2 regions of the Pseudomonas sp. OTU750018 genome follow, and region 2 is predicted to be linked to the other one. Evidence: predicted binding sites of a transcription regulator. Region 2 holds the regulator's gene; the other holds the start of a gene.
The links. The regulator FliA, encoded in region 2, starts transcription of late flagellar genes. The targets are predictions, from matches to a motif close to CTAAAGTTTNNNNNNNNNNNGCCGNTAA.

Region 1 (7,911 bases), 590 kb from region 2:
GCCCAGCGTTGGCGCGCCTGGTCGATCAGTGCTGGATCGCTGGCAACGAAGTTCCAGTTAATCCGGCGGGGGCCAATCGGCTCGCCGCCAATCAGCACCAGGTGGCTCTCGCTGCAAGCGGTGAGGGTATAAGTCTCGCCTTCAGGCAGTACCAACAGGCCACGCAGCGGCAGTTGCTGGTCGTCCAGTGTCGCCTCGCCGTCAATCAGGTACAGCGCGCGTTCGGCATGCTCGGCGGGGATTTGCAGTGCGCTGCCGGCGGCCAGTTTGAGCTCGGCATAGATAGTGGGCGACAGCACCGGTACTGGCGATTGCAGGCAGAAGCCTGCCCCGGCAATCAGGCAGATGTCCACGCCCATGCTGGTACTGCGCGGCAGGCTGTCTGCGGGGTGATGGCTGTAGTGGGGTTCGCTTTGCTCATCGGCGGCGGGCATGGCCAGCCAGACCTGCAGGCCATGCATGTGCGAGCCGCTTTCCCACAGCGTCTGTGGGGTGCGCTCGACATGGGCGACGGCACGGCCTGCGGTCATCCAGCTGACCTCGCCTGGGCTGACCAGTTGATTCGAGCCGAGGCTGTCCTTGTGCTGCAATTGCCCCTTGAACAGGTAGGTGAGGGTGGACAGGCCGATATGCGGGTGCTGGTTGATATTCATGCCGCTGCCAGCCGGGTAGGTGTTTTCCAGAATATGGTCGAAGAACACGAACGGCCCGACGCTGCGGCACTTGGCCGAGGGCAGCGGACGCAGGATAGGTTGCCCGCCGAGGTTTTCCGGGCGCGGCTGGATCAGCAGAAGGTCGCTCATTCCATGCCCTCGCTTAGCTGAGTGCTGACCTGAACCTCGCTGCTGGTCATCAGCTTGTGAATCGGGCATTTATCGGCGACGCGCAGCAGCTGCTGGCGTTGCGCGTCATCCAGTGCGCCATGCAGGGTCAGCTCGATATTCAGGTGGTAGATGCCTTGGCGTTCCTGGCTGTCGTCACGGTTGAGCTTCACGTCGAGCCCTTGCAGCGGTAACCCACGTTGCTTGGCATACAGCGCCAGGGTCAGCGCCTTGCACGCGCCCAGCGCAGCATCGAACAGGTCATGGGGCTCAGGCGCTGAGCCTTCGCCGCCCAGTTCCACCGACACGTCGCTGTGCAGGGTGTGCGGGCCGATGCTGATGCGCTGCAACAGGCCTTTTTCGTTGCTGATGCTGATCATGTGAACTCCAACGCCATGGGCTGAGTGAGTGATCAGCCTAGCCCATGGTGTCAGCCTCAGACCAGTGCAGACAGCCGCACATCGGCCCCTAGTACGCGCAGTAATTGGCCACGGGCATCGAGGATCGGTACCGAAATGGTGAAACAGAAGTCGTCGGTTGCCGATGAGCGATAGACCTGGGTGATATGACTGCACATGCTATCGGCCGCGGCGCGAAACCACGGACGTTGCTGCCAATTGCGGCCTTTGCAACTGCTGCTTTCACTGTGGTTCACATCGGCGGCAAAGATGTTTTCGGAGAGCTGCACGCCGCGGTTGTCGACCAGGTAGAACAGCTCAAACCGCGCATCGCGCTTGAGGGTTTCACCGAGCAGGCGTTCGGCGGTGGCCATATCCGCGCTCATGCCGGGTTGGCTAGCCAGCTGCTCGACACTGGCCTGCACGGCGTGGTGAATCTCCAGGCGGAAATCACCCAGCCCCGCCAGCAGACGGTCGCCATCTTCGCGCACCGCCTGGCTGTGGTGCAGCACCTGGCTGGCCTTGCCGAGCAATTCGCCGGCGACCCTGGCGATGTTCTGCACGTCACCGTTGATTGAGCGCACGGCTTGGCCGATCTGCTCGGTGCCTGCGGCGATCTGGCCCACGCGACTGTCCAGGCGATCCATGGCCTGGCGGGTGCTGTCCAGACCACCGCCAACGGCGAGCATGCCATCGCGGCCATCGGCCACGGCCTGGTGCATGTGGCTGCCTGCTTCGGTGAGTTGCTGCATGCCGCTGCGAAAACGCTCGATGATGTCACTGACCTGCGTGGTGGCGTCGGTGGTATGCCCGGCCAGGCGCCGTACTTCCTCGGCCACCACGGCAAAGCCACGGCCATGCTCGCCTGCGCGGGCAGCCTCAATGGCCGCATTCAGCGCGAGCAGGTTGGTCTGCTGGGAAATACTAGCGATCACCCCGATCACTTTGCTGACCTCTTCAAGCTGGCTAGTCAGTTGTTGAATCACCAGCTCCAGTTGCTGTTCGCTCTTGCCGATCACCTCTACTTGTTGCAGTACCGCCTGGCCGCTCTGTTGGCAACCATGCAGGGTGGCGGTGACTTCAGCGGACAGCTGCGCGACTTCGGCGGCGCCGGGTACCAACTCGGCGTCGAGGGTGGTGGTGACCTGTTCACTGGCGCTGGCGATCAGTTCCGAGGACTGCGCCAACGTTTGCCCGCTCTGCTGGTTAGCGGCGGCGATACGTGCCAGTTGTGGGGCATGCGAAGCAATGCCGACTGCTGCGCCCAGGCTGGTGCGGATGCGTTGGTGCAGGCCTGCGCTGAAGTCATTCAGGCGCGACATCCAGCGATAGTTATCGCCCAGGCGGGCGGTGAGGTCGTGCTGATTGAACAGCGCATCGAGCGCAATGTCGTCCGTGTTCTTGCGTGGGGTCGAGCGCAATAGCTGAAGCATGGCGAATTCCTTCTAGGGTCTGGCGGTTGCACTGCAAGCCAAGTGCCATCACTGATGAGCCGCGTCATGCTGCTGACGCTGGAAAACAGTCACTGTGGCCGCCCTGTTCTGGTGCTGCAGGTTGTGGATTGGGCCTCTGTGGTGCTGTTTGCTCGCTACTCGCCGCTCTGCGCCTGAACTTGCGTCTGACACCTGGGGTCTATGCTGCTCTGACTGTCTGGAGGATATGCCCTTGCCTGTATCGCGTTTGAGTGTTGCCCTGTTGCTCGGCCTACTGAGTGCAATGGCCCAGGCCCGCGACTATCGCTACAGCGATGCCCATCTGCATTACGTGGATTTCTTTCAAGAAAGCGCGGGTATGACTGAGTTGTTCGAGCAGATGGCGGCCGGCAATATCGAGCATGTGATGCTCTCAGGCATTCCGGTGGCGAAGAAATGGCATGAGGATGAGCCCAAGCGTCCTCGTTATTACGCGGGTGATGATGCCAATGCCTATTGGTACAGCGCCACCGATGTGTTGGTGGCGCATGCCTACAAACAGGTGCCCGCTGAACAGCGCAAACGTCTGCACCCGTTTCTCTCGGGCTTTAATCCGAACGACAAGAATGCCGATGCACATATCCGCCGAATGCTCGAACTCGACCCAGGGCTGTGGCAGGGCATTGGTGAGGTTTTCACTCGGCATGACGACCTCACCGCGCTGATCCATGGTGATGCGCCACGGGCCAACAACGAAGCCCTGGCGCGGGTCTTTCACCTGGCTGCCGAGTACGACCTGCCAGTGATGCTGCATTCCAATATCACCTCCAAGCGCGAACGCAATCCGCTGTACCTGCAGGAAATCGAGGACCCACTGCGCAACCATCCACATGTGCGGTTTATCTGGGCGCATGCCGGTACCAGCATGGAAATTCACCGGCATCAGGAAAAGCTGGAGTTCCTCCTGCCCACCCTGGAGCGGATGCTTAAACAGTACCCCAATCTGTATATCGATCTGTCCTGGACCATGCTTCGGCCCTACCTGCTTGATGCTGAGGGGCAACCTGATCCAGCCTGGGTAAAGTTGGTCAGCAGCTATCCCGCGCGCTTTATGCTGGGCTCTGATGTGGTCGGGCGTTTCTCAAGTTTGCCGGACTACATGAAAGGCTTTAAGCCGTTTCTCGATGCTTTACCGGAGAAGGTTGCCCATCAGGTGGCGCTCGACAATTTCCTCGCGGTATTGCCACGTAAGGTGCAAGCCGAGATGACTGAGTAGAGCTGTCATAGCCCTGTCACACGGGTGTCATAGGCTCGCGCCATCTAAATAAGGAGCGCGACATGCAATACACCCGTTTCAGTGGCTTGGCCGCACTTGTGTTGATCAGCAGCCTGGCGCACGCCGAAGTGCGTGTTGAAGGTCCGATCGAATACGGCGTTTTCGCCAGTGACTATCAGGACTTTCAGGAAGGTGAGCGGGTGTTGACCCGCAGTAACCAGCAGATTGAGCAAGGCGACGTGATCCCCGCCAAGCTCGGTACCAAGTTCGGCATGCGCTATACCTTGGTCGGCAAGGTGGCGGATGACGCTCCGCTAACTTTGCTCTACCTCACCCCTGGAGTGGTTACTCCGCAAGGCACGCGCCACGACAAATTTGTGGTCACGCAAAAGCTGGTTCCCGGTGCGCCGCAGGATGTCATGGCCTTTGAGTTCACCGAAAAGCATGAAGTGGTGCCAGGTGAGTGGCACTTTATGGTGTTTCAGGATGACCGCAAATTGCTGGAGCAGCGCTTTATCGTGCGTTGAAGTTAAGTGAAGTCGTAATGCTAAACCCGAGCCTTGGCTCGGGTTTTTTATGTGCGAGGGGTCAAGAATCTAGTGCTAGAGTCGATACGGAATCTGTAGATATTGGCTGAAGGTCTTAAGGTCCTTATAAGGATAATGGCCATATGCTATCGAGCAAGCTGCTTCAGAACCGTAAAGGACGGCCGTGATGACCCTAAGAAATATAAACATCGCTCCCAGAGCGTCACTTGGCTTTGGCTTAGTCGCACTTCTTGTGCTGCTGCTGGGCAGCTTCTCCCTGTTGCAAATGTCAGAGATGAACAAGCAATCAGCTGATGTAAATGAAAACTGGCTGCCCAGCGTGCTGAGCCTGGGTGAGATGAGCCAAGACATTCTAAGGCTGCGAGCTCTGACACTGCGCCTGATGCTTAACAGCGATGAAAGTGCGACGCAGCAGAATCTCGTCCGTGTGGAGGAGTTTAAAAACCAGTTGCACACGGCTCAGAGTAACTATGAAAAATTAATCTCGAGCCCTGAAGAACGCACGATTTACGAGCGTTTCAAACAGGCTGAAAGCAGCTATCTGCAGGAGCAATCGAAGATCGTAGCCGCTGTCCGTCAAAATGATCTTGATGCTGCACTGGCGGTTGCCAATGGCCAGCTGAATGGGCATGCGGACAGTATGGCCAAAGCCCTCGCTGATTTGTCCGAAATGAATCGGGTGGGAGCCTCCGCAGCGGCTGAAAAGGCTGATCAAGTATTTTCCAGCGCCCGTACATGGGTCATTGTGATGATGCTGGCCGCCCTTGGTCTGACGGTGATTCTGGCGTTGCTGCTGACCCGTAGCATCGTCGCGCCGCTGACCGATGCGGTACGGGTGGCTGAAGTGGTGGCAGGCGGCAACCTGACCCAATCAATTGAAGTGCAGGGCAGTGATGAGCCGGCACGTTTGCTGAGTGCGCTGCAGACCATGCAGCAAAGCCTGCGTAACACTATCCAAAATATCTCGGACTCCTCTACGCAGCTGGCCTCGGCCTCGGAAGAGCTCAGTGCGGTCACTGAAGACTCCACCCGTGGTTTGCATCAGCAGAACAATGAAATCGAGCAGGCGGCTACCGCGGTCAATGAAATGACCAGTGCCGTGGAAGAGGTTGCGCGTAATGCCGTCAGCACCTCTGAAGCGTCCAGCGAGTCCAATCGTACGGCGCAACATGGCCGCGAGCAGGTGCGCCAGACTGTTGAGTCGATCAGTCATCTGGCGGACGACGTGACCCATACCGCTTCCGAAGTGGAGCAGCTGGCCGGGCAGGTGCGCGATATCAGCAAGGTACTGGATGTGATCCGTTCGATTGCCGAGCAAACCAACCTGCTGGCACTGAACGCTGCGATTGAAGCCGCGCGTGCGGGTGAGGCCGGACGCGGTTTTGCCGTGGTAGCCGATGAAGTGCGGGCCCTGGCGCACCGTACGCAGCAGTCGACCCGTGAAATCGAGCAAATGGTCAGCGGCATCCAGCAGGGCACCGATAAAGCAGTTAACGCCATGCAGAACAGCAACAGCCGTGCCCGTTCAACCCTTGATGTGGCCAAGGCGGCCGGCCAAGCGCTGGATGAGATTGCTGCCGCGATTTCGCAGATCAATGAGCGCAATCTGGTGATCGCCAGCGCTTCGGAAGAACAGGCTCAGGTGGCCCGCGAAGTGGATCGCAACCTGGTGAATATCCGAGATCTGTCGATGCAGTCTTCAGCCGGTGCCAACCAGACCAGTGCGGCCAGCCAGGAGTTGTCACGCCTGGCGGTGGACCTCAATGCACTGGTAGCGCGCTTTTCTATCTGAGTAAGCTTGGCGCAAGCCACAATAAAAAAGGCCATCCCGAGGGATGGCCTTTTTTATGCTGCAAACATCGGGTGTGGCTTATTTGCCTGCCCAGCGTTTGAGTACCAGAGTGGCGTTGGTGCCACCGAAGCCGAAGCTGTTGCTCATCACGGTGTCGAGCTTGGCGTTCTCAACGGTGCTGCGCTGGATCGGCAGGTCGGCGATTTCCGGGTCGACTTCGTCGATGTTGACCGAGCCGGCGATGAAATTGCCTTCCATCATCAGCATGCAGTAGATCGCTTCCTGTACGCCGGCGGCGCCCAGGGAGTGACCGGACAGGCTCTTGGTCGAGCTGATGGCGGGCGCCTTGGCACCGAACACTTCGCGCACTGCGCGGCTTTCCGCAACGTCGCCGACCGGAGTCGAGGTGCCGTGGGTGTTCAGGTAGTCGATTGGGCTATCGACGGTAGCCAGAGCCTGCTGCATGCAGCGCACTGCGCCTTCGCCGCTCGGGGCGACCATGTCGTAGCCGTCGCTGGTGGCGCCGTAACCGACGATTTCGGCGTAGATCTTCGCGCCGCGCTTGAGTGCGTGCTCCAGTTCTTCGACCACCACCATGCCGCCACCGCCAGCGATAACGAAACCGTCACGCTTGGCGTCGTAAGCACGCGAGGCTTTTTCTGGAGTTTCGTTGTACTGAGTGGAGAGGGCGCCCATGGCGTCGAACAGGAAGCTCTGGCTCCAATGTTCCTCTTCACCACCGCCGGCAAACACTACGTCCTGCTTGCCCAGCTGGATCTGCTCCATGGCATTACCGATGCAATGGGCGCTGGTGGCGCAGGCCGAGGAGATCGAGTAGTTAACGCCCTTGATCTTGAACGGCGTGGCCAGGCAGGCGGACACGGTGCTGCCCATTGTGCGCGGTACGCGATAGGGGCCAACACGCTTGACGCCTTTCTCGCGAAGGATGTCCATGGCCTCCATCTGGTTGAAGGTCGACGCGCCGCCGGAGCCTGCGATCAAGCCCACGCGTGGGTTGGAGATTTCTTCTGCGCTGAGGCCCGAGTCCTTGATCGCCTGCTCCATTGAGAGGTAAGCGAAAGCCGCTGCATCCCCCATGAAGCGATAGACCTTGCGGTCGATCAGCTCTTCCAGGTTGAGGTCAACCGAGCCAGATACCTGGCTGCGCAGGCCCATTTCGGCATAGGCAGGGTTGAAGCGGATGCCTGACTTGCCAGCACGCAGGTTGGCAGAGACGGTGGCTTTGTCATTGCCCAGGCAGGAAACGATGCCCAGGCCGGTAATCACGACGCGACGCATGCAGAGAGTCCTTTAAAAATTGTCGGTAGAGGTGAACAGACCAACGCGCAGGCCTTCGGCGCTGTAAATCTCGCGACCATCAACGCTGACGCTGCCATCGGCAATCGCCAGAACCAGGGAGCGGGCGATGGTGCGTTTGATATGGATGTTGTAAGTGACTTTCTTGGCGGTCGGCAGCACCTGACCGAAGAACTTCACTTCGCCCGAACCCAGGGCACGGCCACGGCCTGGATTGCCCTGCCAGCCAAGGTGAAAGCCCACGAGCTGCCACATGGCATCGAGGCCCAGGCAGCCTGGCATCACCGGGTCGCCTTCGAAATGGCAGGCGAAAAACCAAAGATCAGGAGTGATATCGAGCTCGGCGA
Region 2 (7,911 bases):
ATGACCAAGCAGGAAGTGCGCGACGAGTACAAGGACAGCGAGGGCAAGCCCGAGGTCAAGCAGCGTATTCGCCAGTTGCAGCGTGAAATGGCCGAGCGACGCATGATGCAGTCGGTGCCCGACGCTGATGTGGTCATCACCAACCCGACGCACTTTGCCGTGGCCTTGAAGTACGACCCGGCCAAAGGCAGTGCGCCGGTGCTGCTGGCCAAGGGCGGTGACTTCACCGCATTGAAGATTCGCGAAATCGCCAACGAGCACAAGGTCATGGTGCTGGAATCACCAGCCTTGGCGCGGGCGGTGTTCTATTCCACTGAGCTGGATCAGGAAATCCCGGCCGGCCTGTACCTGGCCATCGCTCAGGTCTTGGCGTACGTCTACCAGCTGCGTCAGTACCAGGCGGGCAAGGGCAAACGTCCTGGCCCGTTGCCGGATATGCCCATCCCGCCAGATTTACGCCGCGACGAGTAACGCTCAGCCACATTGCTTTGGCGCGTTGGCTGTTTGACGGGCTCTGACAAAGTTGGACAGCTTCTTGCAAAACCCCTCCCAAAGGCGCGACTCGCGTCAAAAGATTGAATTGGCTGGGGTAGTGGTGTGGCAATAGATCGCTCACAAATGATCGGTGATGTGCGCAGTAACCTGTCGGGGTTGAAACAGGGCAACCTGGGCATCCCACTGTTGCTGCTGGTCATGCTCGGCATGGTCATGCTGCCGATTCCACCGTTTCTCCTTGATGTGCTGTTTACCTTCAGTATTGCCCTGTCGATCGTCGTCCTGCTGGTAGCGATCTACGCCCTGCGCCCGCTGGATTTCGCGGTATTCCCGACCATTCTGCTGGCGGCAACCTTGCTGCGTCTGGCGCTTAACGTCGCCTCCACGCGGGTGGTGCTACTTAACGGTCAGGACGGTCACGACGCTGCGGGTAAGGTGATCCAGGCCTTCGGTGAGGTAGTGATCGGTGGTAACTACGTGGTCGGTATCGTGGTGTTCGCGATCCTGATGATCATCAACTTCGTGGTGGTCACCAAAGGTGCCGGACGTATCTCCGAGGTCAGTGCGCGTTTCACTTTGGACGCCATGCCGGGCAAGCAGATGGCCATCGACGCGGACCTGAATGCCGGGTTGATCGACCAGGCGGAGGCCAAGAAGCGTCGCAGCGAAGTGTCCCAGGAAGCCGACTTCTACGGCTCCATGGACGGTGCCAGCAAGTTTGTACGCGGCGATGCGATTGCCGGCCTGCTGATTCTGTTTATCAACCTGATCGGTGGCATCGCCATCGGTATTTTCCAGCATGACCTGAGTTTCGCCGACGCCGGCCGTATCTACACTTTGCTGACCATCGGTGACGGCCTGGTGGCGCAGATTCCATCGCTGCTGCTGTCGACTGCAGCGGCGATCATGGTGACCCGTGTTTCCAGCTCGGAAGACATGGGCGCCCAGGTCAATCGGCAGATGTTTGCCTCGCCGCGGGCGCTGGCGGTGACGGCTGCGGTGATGATCGCCATGGGCTTGGTGCCCGGCATGCCACATTTCTCTTTTATCAGCCTGGGCCTGGTGGCTGCGGGTGCCGCGTACTGGATTGCCAACAAACAGCGTACAACCAAGGAAAACGAAATCAAGGAAGTGCAGCGCCAACAGGAATTGCTGCCGGCGCAGAAGGCTCAAGAGGTCAAGGAGCTGGGCTGGGACGACGTAACACTGGTGGATATGGTCGGCCTGGAAGTGGGTTATCGGCTGATTCCGTTGGTTGACCGTAACCAGGGTGGCCAGCTGCTGGCGCGGATCAAGGGCGTGCGTAAGAAGCTCTCCCAGGAGATGGGCTTTCTCATGCCCTCGGTGCATATCCGCGACAACCTGGACCTGCAGCCCAATGCCTATCGCCTGACGCTGATGGGGGTCAGCGTGGCCGAGGCCGAGGTGTACCCGGATCGCGAGCTGGCGATCAACCCGGGCCAGGTGTTCGGTCCGCTCAATGGCATCGCCGCCAAGGATCCGGCATTCGGTCTGGAGGCGGTGTGGATCGACCCGACTCAGCGCGATCAGGCGCAGTCGCTTGGCTACACCGTGGTAGACGCCAGTACCGTAGTGGCGACCCACCTCAACCAAGTCCTGCACAAACATGCCCACGAGCTGCTGGGTCATGAGGAAGTGCAACAGTTGATGCAGCTCTTGGCCAAGAGCTCGCCGAAGCTCGCTGAAGAGCTGGTGCCAGGAATGATTTCCCTGTCAACCCTGCTCAAGGTGCTGCAGAGCCTGCTGCAGGAACAGGTGCCGGTACGCGATATCCGCACCATCGCCGAGGCCATCGCCAATGTTGCGGTGAAGAGTCAAGATCCCGCCGCGATGGTGGCGGCGGTACGCGTCGCGTTGGCTCGCGCAATCGTGCAAAGCATTGTGGGACTAGAGCTGGAGCTGCCTGTGATCACGCTGGAACCCAGGTTGGAACAGATATTGCTCAACAGTATCCAGAAGGCCGGTCAAGGCTCCGAGGAGGGCATCCTCCTGGAACCTGGCATGGCCGAGAAGCTGCAGCGTTCCCTGGTGGAAGCGGCGCAGCGCCAGGAGATGCTCGGCAAGCCAGTGATTCTGCTGGTTGCCGGTCCGGTCCGGGCGATGCTCTCGCGATTCGCGCGGCTGGCGGTTCCGAGTATCCATGTACTGGCATACCAGGAAATTCCGGATAACAAGCAGGTCACCATCGTTGCGACGGTGGGGCAGAACTAACCGAGGTTACAGGCCATGCAGGTCAAACGCTTTTTCGCCGCTGATATGCGTACCGCCATGAAATTGGTGCGTGATGAGCTGGGTGCCGATGCCTCGATCATTGGCAATCGCCGGGTAGCCGGTGGTGTCGAATTGACCGCCGCGCTGGATTATCAGGTGCCAGCCGCACCGGCCCGTCAGCCCAACCCTGCGTTGGAAGCAGAGCTGCGCAAGACTCAGGCGAAAATTGCCACGGCCCAGGCCGAGCTGACCACCCGCACTCAGGTCGATGCCGGCAAAGATCGTCAGCTGTTTGGCGCGGCAGACAGCCTGCCTGCTGACAGCTTGGCGGCCGTGATGCGCAAATCGCAGGCAGTGCCAGCTGCGGCAACCGATCAGCGCGCTCTGGATGCCATGCGTTTCGAACTGCATGGCCTGCGTGAGCTGATTGAAGTGCAGCTGGGCTCGATTGCCTGGGGTCAGTTGCAGAACCGTCGCCCGCAGCAAGCCAATTTGTGGCGTCGCCTGCAGCGCATGGGCTTGTCGGCCGAATTGTCGAAAGCGCTGCTGGAGCGTGTGAATACGGTGACTGAACCTCGCCAGGCCTGGCGCATGGTGCTGGCGCATCTAGCTCACGCGATCAAAACGCCGAAGCAGGAACCGATGGAAGAGGGCGGCGTAATCGCCTTGGTAGGCCCCGCTGGCATGGGCAAAACCACTACTTTGGCCAAGCTGGCCGCGCGTTACGTGCTCAAGTACGGCGCGCAGCATATTGCCCTGGTCAGCCTGGACAGCTACCGCATTGGTGCTCAGGAGCAGCTCAAGACCTTGGGGCGTATTCTCAATGTCCCGGTGACCCTGGTTGACCCTGGCCAATCGTTGACTCAAGCCTTGGCACCGCTGGCGCGTAAGCGAGTGGTGCTGATTGACACCGCCGGCCTGCCCGCCAATGACCCAGCCCTGCGCATGCAGCTGGAAACGCTGGCCAGCCGTGGCGTCAACGCAAAAAATTATCTGGTTATGGCCGCTACCAGCCAGGGCCAAGTGCTGAAAGCCGCCTACCATAGTTATAAGCGTTGCGGCTTGTCTGGCTGCATTCTGACAAAAGCGGATGAGGCCACCAGCCTGGGTGAGGTTTTAGGACTGGCTATTAGCCAGCGTCTACCGGTAGCCTATCTCGCTGATGGGCCACGCATTCCCGATGATTTGCAGATTCCACGCAGTCATCAATTGGTTAGCCGGGCCGTAGGGCTGCAGGCGACCCAGGATCCAAGCGAAGATACGATGGCGGAGATGTTTGCCGGGCTTTACCAGCAACCCGCACGACGCGTCAGTTAAGCGTCCTGCTGTTGGCAATGAACCGCGCTTAGCCAGCCAAGTGGCTCCAGTCGAAGTTAGACAAGGTGTGTAGAAATATGGGTATGCATCCCGTACAGGTGATTGCGGTGACCGGCGGCAAAGGTGGCGTCGGTAAGACCAACGTCTCGGTGAACCTGGCGTTGGCCCTGGCTGATCTCGGCCGTCGGGTGATGCTGATGGACGCCGACCTTGGCTTGGCCAACGTCGACGTGTTGTTGGGCCTCAGCGCCAAACGCACCCTGGAAGACGTTATCAGTGGCGAGTGCGAGCTGCGCGATGTGTTACTGCAGGGCCCTGGCGGCATTCGTATCGTGCCGGCAGCCTCGGGTATTCAGAGCATGGTGCAGCTGTCACCCATGCAACATGCGGGGCTTATCCAGGCGTTCAGCGATATCAGTGACAACCTCGACGTGTTGATCATCGACACCGCCGCGGGTATTGGTGACGGTGTTGTGAGCTTCGTGCGCGCTGCCCAGGAAGTGCTGGTGGTGGTGTGTGATGAGCCGACTTCGATTACCGATGCCTACGCACTGATCAAATTGCTTAATCGCGATCACGGCATGAACCGTTTCCGGGTATTGGCCAATATGGCCCATAGCCCGCAGGAAGGTCGCAACCTCTTTGCTAAGCTGACTAAAGTGACTGACCGTTTCCTTGATGTTGCCCTGCAGTATGTAGGCGCGGTGCCATACGACGAGTCAGTGCGCAAGGCCGTGCAGAAGCAGCGTGCGGTCTACGAAGCCTTTCCGCGTTCGAAGTGTGCGCTGGCGTTCAAGGCGATAGCCCAGAAAGTTGACGCCTGGCCGTTACCGGCCAATCCGCGTGGCCATTTGGAGTTTTTCGTTGAGCGTCTGGTGCAGCAACCGATCGCGGACACGGCTATATGACAGCAGCCTCTGGACTTCGTATGTATAGCAAGGCGCAGGCGCAGGATTCCCAGCACCAGTTGATCGAGCGCTACGCGCCCCTGGTCAAACGCATTGCCTATCACCTGTTGGCCCGCCTGCCGGCCAATGTACAGGTCGACGATCTGATTCAGGCCGGAATGATCGGCTTGCTCGAAGCGTCAAAAAAATACGACTCCAGTAAAGGCGCCAGTTTCGAAACGTTTGCGGGTATTCGCATTCGCGGTTCGATGCTCGATGAAGTGCGCAAAGGCGACTGGGCGCCACGTTCGGTGCATCGCAATAGCCGCATGGTCAGTGATGCAATTAGAAAAATTGAGGCCAGAACGGGTCGAGACGCTAAAGATCAAGAGGTTGCGGCCGAACTCCAATTGAGTCTCGAGGATTACTACGGCATTCTTGGCGACACTTTAGGCAGCCGCCTGTTCAGTTTCGACGACCTGTTGCAGGACGGCGAACACGGTGGGCTGGGTGAAGACGCTGGCAGCAACCACCTCGAACCTTCTCGTGATCTGGAAGATGAACGCTTTCAGGCGGCCCTGGCAGATGCCATTGCCAACCTGCCGGAGCGCGAGCGCTTGGTGTTAGCGCTATATTACGATGAAGAACTGAATCTTAAAGAGATCGGCGAGGTGTTAGGGGTTAGCGAATCACGTGTAAGCCAACTACACAGTCAGTGTGCCGCACGTTTACGTGCTCGACTGGGTGAGTGGCGCGCACATTGAGTTGTATTCGCTGATGCTGGGCCGGTTTCACGATTAAAAGCGCATGCAGGTTGCTGCCTGCGTTTGGGACTGTACGGAGGTCGACTTGGACAAGAACATGAAAATCCTCATCGTTGATGACTTTTCAACGATGCGACGGATCATCAAGAACCTTCTGCGTGACTTGGGGTTCACCAATACCGCGGAAGCGGATGATGGCGTAACCGCGCTGCCCATGCTGCAAAGCGGTAGCTTCGATTTCCTCGTGACTGACTGGAACATGCCTGGCATGACGGGTATCGATCTGTTGCGCGCAGTGCGTGCGGATGATCGCTTGAAAACCTTGCCGGTGCTGATGGTCACGGCAGAAGCCAAGCGTGATCAGATCATCGAAGCAGCCCAGGCGGGGGTTAACGGTTATGTGGTCAAGCCGTTCACAGCCCAAGTGCTGAAAGAGAAGATTGAAAAGATCTTCGAGCGGGTCAACGGCTGATGTTTGCCACGAGGGTGCTATGGAGCATAAAGATTCCGTTCAAGGTGACCTTGAGTCGACCCTGAAATACAACGCTCGCCAACTGGTAGATAGCCTGGAACAAGGCAACTTTGGTGAAGCGGTACAGCTGATACATGAGCTCAACAAGGCACGTGACCGTGGTCTTTACCATGAAGTCGGTAAGCTGACTCGTGAGCTGCATAACGCCATCGTCAATTTCCAGCTCGACCCCCGTGTGCCACATGCCACTGAGGTTTCGCAAATTACCGATGCCACTGAGCGCCTGAATTATGTGGTGACGATGACCGAAAAAGCGGCCAATCGCACCATGGATCTGGTCGAGCAAAGTGCCCCGCTGGTAAATGACCTCAGCGATGAAGCGCAAAGCCTCAGCGGTGATTGGGGGCGCTTCATGCGCCGCGAAATGAGTGCCGATGGCTTTCGCGAGTTAGCCAAGCGTGTGGAGCTGTTTCTCGCGCGAAGCGAACGCGACGGTGCCAAGATTTCTGCACACCTCAATGACATCCTGTTGGCTCAGGATTATCAGGACCTGACCGGCCAGGTGATCAAGCGTGTAACGCAGCTGGTTACCGAAGTGGAAAGCAACTTGCTGAAACTGGTGCTGATGGCCAGTCAGGTCGATCAGTTTGCCGGCATTGAGCACAACCATGAGTTGCTCCGCGCCGAACAAGAAAAACAAAAAGAGCCTTCGCGTGGTGAAGGTCCGCAGATTCATGCCGATAAGCGTGAAGACGTCGCATCCAATCAGGATGATGTCGACGACCTGCTTTCCAGCCTGGGATTTTAGGAGCACGTCTTATGAGCTTCGGCGCCGATGAAGAAATCCTCCAGGACTTCCTGGTAGAGGCCGGCGAGATTCTTGAACTACTGTCTGAGCAGCTTGTAGAGCTGGAAAGTCGCCCGGACGACATGAATCTACTCAACGCCATTTTTCGCGGGTTTCACACCGTCAAAGGTGGTGCTGGCTTTCTCCAGCTCAATGAGCTGGTGGAATGCTGCCATATCGCAGAAAACGTCTTTGACATCCTGCGTAAGGGTGAGCGGCGCGTCGACTCCGCGTTGATGGATGTGGTGCTGGAAGCACTGGATGCCGTCAACAGCATGTTTACCGAGGTCCGTGAACGTTCCGATCTCACTCCGGCTACGCCTGAGCTGCTTGCCGCCTTGGCGCGTTTGGCTGAACCGGCGGGTGCTGATGTTGCCGCACCCGTTGAAGCACACGCTGAGCCTGAGCTGGAATCTGAACCTGAGGTTGCAGTCGAGTTTGAAGAGGCCGCTGGCGATATCACAGACACTGAATTCGAGCAGTTATTAGGCGCCTTGGGGGACTCTCCGGCGCCAATTTCCGCGGCTGCCAGCAGTGATGAAATCACCGATGATGAGTTTGAGTCGTTGCTTGATCAGCTGCATGGCAAAGGCCAATTTGTAGCACCTGATGTAGCTGTAGCTCCCGCTGTGCCTGCTGTGGCGGCACCTGCTGCAACGGCCACGGGCGGTGATGAAATCACCGACGATGAATTTGAGTCATTGCTCGATCAGTTGCACGGTAAAGGTCAGTTTGCGCCTCCTCCTGTATCGACGCCTGCTGCACCTGAAGCTGTGGCTGAGTCCGCTGCTGCGCCGAGTGGCGACATCACGGATGACGAGTTTGAAGCACTGCTTGATCAGCTGCATGGCAAAGGCAAGTTTGTTGAGCCTGAAGCGATCAAACCTGTAACGCCTG

Region 1: the regulator FliA is predicted to act here: its motif matches at 4,495-4,522, upstream of HCI85_RS11025 (methyl-accepting chemotaxis protein).

What each region holds. Positions count from the first base shown of each region.
Region 1 is NZ_JAAPAU010000002.1:480,890-488,800, reverse strand. Features, by position in the region: gene HCI85_RS11050 (pirin family protein) at 1-803, opposite strand, end outside; gene HCI85_RS11045 (OsmC family protein) at 800-1,201, opposite strand; gene HCI85_RS21340 (PDC sensor domain-containing protein) at 1,258-1,593, opposite strand; partial or broken gene HCI85_RS21335 (methyl-accepting chemotaxis protein) at 1,822-2,166, opposite strand; gene HCI85_RS21110 (hypothetical protein) at 2,707-2,829, shown strand; gene HCI85_RS11035 (amidohydrolase family protein) at 2,936-3,907, shown strand; gene HCI85_RS11030 (DUF3859 domain-containing protein) at 3,970-4,434, shown strand; gene HCI85_RS11025 (methyl-accepting chemotaxis protein) at 4,622-6,247, shown strand; gene fabB (beta-ketoacyl-ACP synthase I) at 6,326-7,546, opposite strand; gene fabA (3-hydroxyacyl-[acyl-carrier-protein] dehydratase FabA) at 7,559-7,911, opposite strand, start outside.
Region 2 is NZ_JAAPAU010000002.1:1,074,685-1,082,595, reverse strand. Features, by position in the region: gene flhB (flagellar biosynthesis protein FlhB) at 1-471, shown strand, start outside; gene flhA (flagellar biosynthesis protein FlhA) at 604-2,727, shown strand; gene flhF (flagellar biosynthesis protein FlhF) at 2,743-4,044, shown strand; gene fleN (flagellar synthesis regulator FleN) at 4,122-4,952, shown strand; gene fliA (RNA polymerase sigma factor FliA) at 4,949-5,695, shown strand; gene HCI85_RS13950 (chemotaxis response regulator CheY) at 5,793-6,167, shown strand; gene HCI85_RS13945 (protein phosphatase CheZ) at 6,187-6,975, shown strand; gene HCI85_RS13940 (chemotaxis protein CheA) at 6,987-7,911, shown strand, end outside.